Regions from separate parts of the Neobacillus sp. NPDC058068 genome, predicted to be linked through region 2. Evidence: predicted binding sites of a transcription regulator. Region 2 holds the regulator's gene; each other region holds the start of a gene.
What was found. Region 2 encodes LexA, which represses DNA repair genes until DNA is damaged. Its sites were predicted from a motif close to CGAACATATGTTCG; they were not measured.
Positions count from the first base shown of each region.

Region 1: a site for LexA is predicted at 1,502-1,515, ahead of uvrB (excinuclease ABC subunit UvrB). Genes of this name have one in related genera too.
Region 3: a site for LexA is predicted at 2,073-2,086, ahead of ACFVSW_RS16520 (Y-family DNA polymerase). Genes of this name have one in related genera too.

Region 1 covers NZ_JBHVSI010000004.1:313,443-316,728, reverse strand. Annotated here, with positions in the region: gene panF (sodium/pantothenate symporter) at 1-1,111, shown strand, start outside; gene ACFVSW_RS07390 (CsbA family protein) at 1,195-1,434, shown strand; gene uvrB (excinuclease ABC subunit UvrB) at 1,655-3,286, shown strand, end outside.
Region 2 covers NZ_JBHVSI010000021.1:67,154-70,439, forward strand. Annotated here, with positions in the region: gene glnA (type I glutamate--ammonia ligase) at 1-1,191, shown strand, start outside; gene ACFVSW_RS22165 (DUF4257 domain-containing protein) at 1,243-1,527, opposite strand; gene lexA (transcriptional repressor LexA) at 1,718-2,341, opposite strand; gene yneA (cell division suppressor protein YneA) at 2,501-2,827, shown strand; gene ACFVSW_RS22180 (YneB family resolvase-like protein) at 2,978-3,286, shown strand, end outside.
Region 3 covers NZ_JBHVSI010000013.1:120,276-123,561, reverse strand. Annotated here, with positions in the region: gene ACFVSW_RS16530 (CDGSH iron-sulfur domain-containing protein) at 28-234, shown strand; gene ACFVSW_RS16525 (YolD-like family protein) at 273-608, opposite strand; gene ACFVSW_RS16520 (Y-family DNA polymerase) at 748-2,007, opposite strand; gene ACFVSW_RS16515 (YqzH family protein) at 2,170-2,361, shown strand; gene ACFVSW_RS16510 (SDR family NAD(P)-dependent oxidoreductase) at 2,436-3,233, opposite strand; gene ACFVSW_RS16505 (MBL fold metallo-hydrolase) at 3,267-3,286, opposite strand, start outside.

The DNA of each region.
Region 1 (3,286 bases), on a different contig from region 2:
TGACTTTCTTAAAGAGCGTTATAAAAGTAAAACCGTTGTCCTTTTATCTGCGGCAAGTATTATCATTTTTCTGTTTTCATCAATGGCAGCGCAGTGGATTGGCGGGGCACGGCTTGTTGAATCCCTAACCGGGCTGCCTTACACAGTGGCCCTATTAATTTTTGCTTTTTCCGTTCTCGCCTTTGTCATTGTCGGCGGCTTTCGAGCAGTGGCCCTGACCGATGCCGTCCAGGGGGTCGTTATGTTTCTCGGAACACTAATCCTGCTGGTGGCGACGATTAAAGCAGGCGGCGGCATCCCGCGAATCATCGCAGATTTAGCGGCGGAAAATCCGAATTTAATCAGCCCGTTTGGTGCCGAGAGAACATTAACGCCTGTTTATGTTTCTTCGTTCTGGATATTAGTCGGGATTGGCGTTGTCGGGCTGCCGCAAATTACCGTCCGGGCGATGTCGTATAAAAACTCAAAGGCGATGCATAGTGCCATCATAATCGGAACAATTGTTGTCGGTTTTATTATGCTTGGTATGCACCTTATTGGCGTGTTCGCAAGACCGGTGCTTCCTGGTGTCAAAATTGGTGATACCGTCATGCCATTGCTGTCGATGAAAGTGCTGCCTCCGTTTGTTGCCGGCATCGTCCTGGCGGCGCCGATGGCTGCAATTATGTCGACGGTCGATGCCCTGCTCATCCTCGTCAGTTCGGCATTAGTCAAAGATGTTTATTTGAATTACATAAAGCCCAATGCCGGGGAGCATCATGTGAAAAAGGTCAGTTTCAGTGTTACTGCGATTATAGGAATCCTCGTCATTCTGCTGGCATTAAGTCCGCCTGATTTAATCGTCTGGCTCAATTTATTTTCTTTCGGCGGCTTGGAGTCCGTCTTTATTTGGCCCGTTATCATGGGGCTGTATTGGCGGAGAAGCAATAAATATGGCGCAATCACATCGATGATTATCGGGATGGGTTCCTACATCTTATTAGACCGTTTTTATCCGAACGCTTTTGGGCTCCATACAGTAGTGGTGCCAATTGTGCTCTCATTGCTAGGATTTGTGCTCGTTAGCTTTGTTTCCCAGAAACACACCGCTGCAATCGAAATTGAAAAATAACAGAGCCGAAGTTTTTTTGTTGCAATTTTAGTAATTAATTTCTAGAATGAATTAACAGAAATCTTTGAATGGGTGTGGACCGATTGTTAGATGTTATTAGATACTTGTCAGCCTTTATTATGCCGGGGTTACTAGTTTTGCTGTTTACACGGGTCACTTACAATCGAATTATCGGTCTTGTTTTAACCGTTGCCCTTATTGCAGCGTCTGTTTATAAAGGTTATACCGGCTCTTTTCTTCTTATTGTGGTTGATGCCTTCTCCTTAACCGCCGGGTTCTGGATGGCGGCAAAAATGAAGCAGCGAGCGGTGAAAAGAAGCTAGGATTTGTTAAGTCTGTCGAATTGCGGCAGGCTTTTTTTACGACTAAATATTCTTCATGATAAAAAAACGAATGCTAGTTCGCATATTATTGGTTTGTTTTTGGGTGAATGTGGTAGAATGTTAATATGAAATTTTGCAGCACACTTTCCGGCGCCATCCCGGTCCATTAACAAGGTTAATAAGCTGAAAAGTGATTTATTTTATGGGGAGGAAACTTTTTGTGAAAGATCAATTTGAATTAATTTCAAAGTACTCGCCACAAGGGGATCAGCCGGAAGCCATCAAGCAATTAGTCGAAGGCATCAAGCAAAACAAGCGCCATCAAACACTTCTTGGTGCGACCGGAACGGGGAAGACATTTACCGTTTCAAACGTGATTAAAGAGGTAAACAAACCGACATTAGTGATTGCCCACAATAAAACGCTCGCCGGCCAGCTATATAGTGAGTTTAAAGACTTTTTTCCAAACAATGCGGTTGAGTATTTCGTCAGTTACTATGATTATTACCAGCCTGAAGCATATGTGCCACAGACTGATACATTTATTGAAAAAGATGCCAGTATCAACGACGAGATTGACAAACTGCGCCACTCGGCAACTTCTTCTTTATTCGAGCGCAAGGATGTCATAATTATTGCCTCCGTATCCTGTATTTACGGTCTCGGTTCGCCGGAAGAATACAGCGAGATGGTGCTGTCGCTTCGAACTGGAATGGAAATTGAACGCAACCAGCTGCTTCGTCGCTTAGTGGATATTCAATATGAACGAAACGATATAGATTTTAAGCGGGGGACATTCCGAGTCCGCGGCGATGTCGTGGAGATTTTCCCCGTTTCACGCGATGAGCATTGCATGCGGGTCGAATTTTTCGGCGACGAAATTGACCGGATTCGTGAAGTCGACGCGCTCACGGGTGAAATCATGGCTGATCGCGAACACGTTGCGATTTTCCCGGCCTCCCACTTCGTTACCCGGGAAGAGAAAATGCGTGTTGCGATTGAGAATATTGAAAAAGAACTCGAAGAACGGCTTGCCGTCCTCCGGGCTGAAGATAAATTGCTTGAAGCACAAAGGATTGAACAGCGCACTCGTTACGATCTCGAAATGATGCGCGAAATGGGCTTTTGCTCGGGAATTGAGAATTACTCGCGCCATCTGACCCTAAGGCCAGCGGGATCAACGCCGTACACACTGCTCGATTATTTTCCAGAAGATTTTCTGATGATCATCGATGAGTCGCACGTCACCCTTCCGCAGGTAAGAGGGATGTTCAATGGCGACAAAGCACGGAAACAGGTGCTTGTCGACCACGGCTTCCGGCTGCCATCGGCGCTCGATAACCGGCCGCTCACCTTCGATGAATTTGACAAGCATGTTCACAATGCCATCTTCGTTTCGGCAACGCCTGGAGCTTATGAATTGGAGCACACGCCGGAAATGATTCAGCAAATCATTCGCCCGACTGGACTGCTCGATCCAACAATTGAAGTCCGGCCAATTGAGGGCCAGATAGATGACTTGATTGGTGAAATACACGAGCGGGTAAAGAAAAATGAACGAGTCCTTGTCACGACCTTAACGAAAAAAATGTCCGAGGACTTAACCGACTATTTGAAGGAAATCGGCATTAAGGTCCAATACCTGCATTCAGAAGTCAAAACGCTAGAACGAATTGAGATTATCCGTGAACTCCGCCTTGGAAAGTATGATGTTCTTATTGGAATCAACCTGCTCAGGGAAGGACTTGATATTCCAGAGGTATCGCTGATTACCATTCTTGATGCCGATAAAGAAGGGTTCCTTCGTTCGGAACGTTCGTTAATCCAGACGATTGGCCGGGCTGCCCGTAAT
Region 2 (3,286 bases):
AAAATGATGTTCGACGGATCTTCGATTGAGGGGTTTGTTCGGATTGAAGAGTCTGATATGTATTTATTTCCAGATTTAGACACATGGGTTGTGTTTCCATGGACAGCGGAAAAAGGAAAAGTCGCCCGCTTAATTTGCGATATTCACAATTCTGACCGCACTCCATTTGGCGGCGATCCACGGAATAACTTAAAACGTGTTTTAAAAGAAATGCAGGAGTTTGGCTTTACAGATTTTAATCTTGGACCTGAGCCAGAATTCTTCTTGTTCAAATTAGATGATAAAGGGCAGCCAACATTAGAATTAAATGATCATGGCGGATATTTCGATCTTGCACCGCATGATCTTGGTGAAAACTGCCGCCGTGATATTGTTCTCGAGCTGGAGGAAATGGGCTTTGAAATCGAGGCTTCCCACCATGAGGTCGCACCTGGACAGCACGAAATCGACTTTAAATATGCAGATGCTTTAACAGCATGTGACCAAATCCAAACGTTTAAGCTTGTTGTGAAAACGATCGCCCGTAAACACGGCTTACACGCGACGTTTATGCCAAAACCATTATTCGGTGTTAATGGATCCGGGATGCATATGAACCTGTCATTATTTAAAAATGGTGAAAATGCCTTTTTCGAACCGACTGGCGATCTTCAATTGAGTGATACAGCACGCCACTTCATTGCAGGTATTTTAAAACACGCTCCGAGCTTTACAGCGGTCACCAATCCTACTGTTAACTCGTATAAGCGTCTTGTACCCGGCTATGAGGCACCATGCTATGTCGCATGGTCCGCACAAAACCGTTCTCCATTAGTCCGTATTCCGGCATCACGCGGATTAAGTACACGTGTAGAAGTGCGAAGTGTCGACCCGGCAGCAAACCCATACCTTGCAATGGCTGTGCTTTTAAAAGCAGGTTTAGAAGGAATAAAAAATAAACTAACCCCGCCAGCACCTGTTGACCGTAATATTTATGTGATGAACAAAGAGGAGAGAATCGAGGCGGGAATCATCGATCTTCCAGCAACATTAGCGCAGGCGTTAGATATGTTAAAAGCCGATGAAGCCATCGTATCAGGCCTTGGCGAGCATATCTTCGAACACTTCGTGGAAGCAAAAGAAATTGAATGGGATATGTTCCGCACAGTAGTACACCAATGGGAACGCGATCAATATATGAGCATGTATTAATAATAAACAAACCCTTAGCACTATGCTAAGGGTTAATTTTTTTTCATGTCCTTATTTATCGTTGTCTTGTTTTAATAGTTTAAACCTAATTTGGACGGCATCACCACCTAATCCGGCAATGATCGAAAAAATGATAATCTCTACAATTGAATTTGGAGCTGCATACAATACAAGGAGAAGAGCAGCAACTGCGCCTAGAAGCAATTCTTCTAGAAAACCGAGATAAATGAACCTTTTTGTTTTCCGTGGCATAATGATTTTGCCGTACTTTCGAACATGTCCAATAATCCCAACCGACCCACCAATCACAAACGAGAGAATAATGTGCGTTAACACCGTTCCTCACACTCCTTAAGCCTGTATTTTTTGGACCTAAGGTAAATCATGGTGTAGTACAATTATATTAAAGATTAACAATATCAGCATGGGTATATATACTGAATTTTCAATATATCGAACGGAGAAATAATATTTATAAAGTTTTTTCCCAATAAAAAAGAGCTGGCGCATTGCCAGCTCTTTAGCATTAATGGATATGGCGATAAACCCCAATGACTTTTCCGAGGATGGAAACATTCCTTAAAATAATCGGGTCCATCGTAGAATTTTCCGGCTGCAGGCGGATATAATCCTTTTCTTTAAAAAATCGTTTACAAGTAGCCTCGTCTTCTTCGGTCATGGCAACAACTATATCACCGTTATTCGCTGTTTGCTGCTGTTTGACGATAACATAGTCACCGTCGAGGATTCCAGCCTCAATCATACTCTCTCCCATGATTTCCAGCATAAAGACTTGTTCATCAGCAGGTGCCAGGCTTTCTGGCAGCGGGAAGTACTCTTCAACGTTTTCGATGGCTGTAATCGGCAAACCGGCCGTAACTTTCCCAACTACTGGAACATTGACTACTTTGTTTCTTGGAATATGCGCTGCTTCATCCACTTCTAATATTTCGATTGCTCTTGGCTTTGTAGGATCCCGTCTAATGAGTCCCTTACTCTCGAGCCTTGCTAAGTGACCGTGAACAGTAGAGCTGGAAGCTAGTCCAACTGCTTCGCCAATTTCTCTTACGGAAGGTGGATAGCCTTTACTCTTCACTTCCGACTTGATGAAATCCAGAATATCCTGTTGACGCTTTGATATTTTTCCCATGATAAATTGCACCTCGCCTGGTTATTGTTGACTTTATTATAGCATGTTCGCCATTTTTATACAAACATAAGTTCGAATTAATTGTTGACAACAAACGAATGTTCGGATTATAATAAAATCAATATAAAGAGAACGTATATTCCTATAAGAGGTGTAATCATGAGAAAAATCTGGAACCAATATTCATATGCCATTACTCTTATTATTTTAAGCTGTTCATTCGCTATCGTACTATCGATTCAAAATCATACCAATGACAAGGAAAATTATCTCAAGGTTAAGATATCTGAAGGGGATTCGCTTTGGGAAATCTCGAAGCAATATTCCGAGCAGCACACTTTATCGAACGAAGAGTTCGTAGGTTGGGTTAAAAGGAATAATAAAAATATCGACGATCACATTTTTCCTGGTGAAGAAATCATCATTCCAGTAAATAAAATCACAACTTCATCTACAACAGAATTAGCCGGCGCTTTCGGAGACTAGAAAGGAATTATAATGAAAGCAATTACTTTATACAACTCTTTTCAAGATAAGAAATTACAACCCCTTGTTTAAGTGCGTAAGCACTTATTTTTATTAGCGGTATCAACCAAATGATAAAAGGAAGACATTTCAATTAGTGGAGGCTAAAATTTGAGAGCTATTATTTATTGCAGAGTTAGTACAGAAAAAATTACACAAGATACATCACTAAAAAGACAAAAGGAAGAACTTGAAAATTTAGCGAAAAATCATAAATTTGAAGTGATAAAAACTATTGAAGAAAGGCATAGTGGATTTGATTTAGAGCGAGAGGGAATCATTGAGGCTTTAGCGTTATTTAAAGATAAAAAAGCAGACGTTTTGCTTATACAAGATGATACCCGTTTAGGAAGAGGACATTCAAAAATTGCCCTGATTCATGAACTTAGGAAAATGGATGTAAAGGTTTTTACTATTCAG
Region 3 (3,286 bases), on a different contig from region 2:
CAAATATTTTTAAGAGGGGTGCTAGTTATGTCAAAGGTTCAAATCAAAGTAAATGATAACGGTTCATTAAGAATTTCAGGTGATGTGGAGCTACTAGATGGCGAGGGGAATGTCTATACAACAAAACCTTCCTTTTCCCTCTGCCGCTGCGGAAGGTCTAATAATAAACCGTTTTGCGACGGCTCGCATAAAGGGAATTTTGAATCCCAGGTTCGGGTTCCAAAAGAGGTTTAATTACGGTTGAGCGGCTTTCCGATTTGGAGCCGCTCTTTTTATACATCTGTTAGCCGAATGTCGGCAATCGCATTAATCGGAATCCGATGCACTTCTGCAAAGCGGTCGACGACATGAAGCCTTTGCGTCAGTTCATTCCAGTAATGAATTTTTCCAATCACGATTTCATAGTTCCGGTTCCGATAATGGGTAATCGTGACGAACTGATCAAATTCAATCGCTTCAGATAAGGTTTCGTTCATGAGCTCTAACTGCTGTTCATCCATTTCCTTTTTCTGTTCGTAGCCATCTTCTTTTACCCAATCCCTGAGCAATTTCACATGCTCAGGAAGCATCATTGACGTCCATTTGATTCTGCCGCGGTCGCGAATCATACGCCTCTACCTCCCTTTGTCCAGCTCCAGCGCCTATGGGCTCGGGTCATAAGCCAATCCGTCAAGAAGGCTAAAAAGCAGCCTTCTCGCCGGCCCGTCTAGACTCACGCCCCTGGGCAAGGCGCTTCCGCTTTTCTTACTACCTTTTATGTCCGCCAACAAGTGTTGCCCGGTGCTTAGCCGTTCCTGCAGCCGTATAAGATACAGCGCGCAGCAGGGAACCTGAGCCGAAGCGCCTGCGGACAGAGTCAACCACATAGCCAAGCTCCCTCCTCTTATAGGCACCCATATCAAACAGATCGAGCTGAAGCTCGTGGTCGTCGACAATATTACTGATGGCAATCGAAATCTGCCGTACTGTCTTTCCCGTATAATGTTCATGAAACAATTCAAGGCAGACGCGGTAAAGCTCCATTGTCACATTTGTTGGCTGCTGGATTGACCTGGAGCGATGAAAACCGCCGCCAAATTCATCTTGGCTGTAGCCGACCCCGAGACTAATCGTTCTCCCTGCCTTTCGATGTGTCCGTGCTCTTCGGGCGACTTCTTCACACATTTCTAAAATAACCGCCTTAATTTCTTCCTCCTCTTTATAATCCCTTAACAGAATTTGACTTTTCCCAAAGCTGATTTGCCCTTGGATGATTGGTGCCCCCAAATCGGAGAGGTCCACGCCCCAGGCATGATGATAAAGCTGGTTTCCCATGATGCCGAATTTTTTCTCCAGCTTTTCTAAATCATAGCGGGCCAGCTGGCCAACCGTGAAAATACCCATCCCGTTTAAGGTTTTTTCGACACGCCTGCCAATCCCCCACATTTCCCGAAGCGGTGATACGTTCCAAAGCTTCGTCTGCACATCTGCATACGTCCATTCCTCCACTCCTTTTTTCTTTGCATCGAGGTCAAGGCAAAGCTTCGAAAGTAACATATTTGGACCAATTCCAACCGCGCACGGAAGCTGAAATTCCCGCTCAATATCATCCTTAATTTTTCGAGCAATCGTATGGGCATCCCCCCACAAATGAATCGCGCCATCCACTTTAATAAAGCTTTCGTCGACGCTATAGACATGAATAGCTTCTTTTGGAACAAAGCGGTTAAACACACGAGAAATTTCGGTTGCAATCCGCAAATACGTTGCCATTTTCGGCTCGACAACTTGAATCCTTGGGTCATTGGGAATCTCAAATAGCCGCGAACCGGTTTTGATGCCAAATTCTTTTTTTAGCCGCGGTGAAGCGGCAAGCACAACGCTTCCCTGCCGCTCTTTGTTACCAGCCACTGCTAAATAGCAATTCAAAGGGTCGAGGCCTTCCATGACAGCGGAACAGCTTGCATAAAAGCTCTTCATATCCACACATAAAATTTTGTTTTTCGGTAACATATTGTAATCGACCATGACTTTTCACCCACAAGGTTTAAATATCGAACATTAGTTCTTTATTATTATATACATATCTTAAGCGAATATTCGTTCGTATTCAATAGGAATTTATTGACATCTTTCCGATATGCAGGTTGGGTTGAAAAAACGGTATAATGATTGGTGAGGTGTATATCTGTGGAAAAAAAACTAGTCGTTAAAATGATTAAGAATTGTTTTAAACAGTACTACGAGGCAGAATCGATGCCGATCGGCGATAAAGATTTAGAGGAACTGACAAAGCGAATTTTTCAAATAAAAGAGGACGAACCTGCCGCGGATTTATATGAGGTAGTGAATGATATAGTGTATGAGTTTTTGGCAAATTAACCTGATCATAAGGCGTAACGCAGCGGGGCAGGCACCAAATTACAAAAAGCTGCCGTGGCAAGGCAGCTTTCCATTTATTTAGAATTAAGCATTCGTTTCCCTATCCGCTCAAACAGCCGTGGAAACAGAACGTAAACAACGCTCCCCATGTTCATCCAGCGCGGCAAATTAATTTCCCGCGTTTTCGTCAGCATGCTGCCTGTGACCTTACGTGCGACAAATTCAGGCTGGAGCATGTACCGCTGCACATTTTTTACATAAGTGCCTTGTTCATCAGCAATGGTAAAAAAATTAGTGGCAATTGGCCCTGGGTTCACAGATGTCACTTGCACATTGAAATCAGCAAGTTCCATCCGCAGCGAATTTGTATAACCAAGTACGGCATGCTTCGTGGCGGAATAAACACTCGATTTCGGCGTAGCAATTTTCCCTGCCTGGGAAGCAATATTAATAATATGACCAAAGCGCCGTGCCCGCATCTTAGGCAAGACCATACTTGTACATGCCATCAAACCAACCACATTCACTTCAAACATCCCTTTGATTTCGTCGATTGAAGCTTCATGGGCTTCACGGAATACCCCAAAGCCGGCATTATTCACCAGGATATCAATGTCCCCGATAGAATCAAAAATCCGCTGAAAAACTGCCTCAACCTGATTGGTATCTGACACATCGAGCTGGAAAACAACCACATTGACCTGATACTTTTGCTGCAAGTCGGACTGAAGCTGCTCCAGCTTGTCGATGCTCCGTGCCAGCAAAACAAGATTAGCTCCGCTTGCCGCACATAGCTTGGCAATTTCCGCACCAATTCCACCGGATGCACCGGTAATCACAATATTTTTAGCTTTTAAACGGTCCATAACCATATGAATCCCCCATCTAAGTCGGCCCCGTTCTCCTTAATGTCTAGCATAATAAA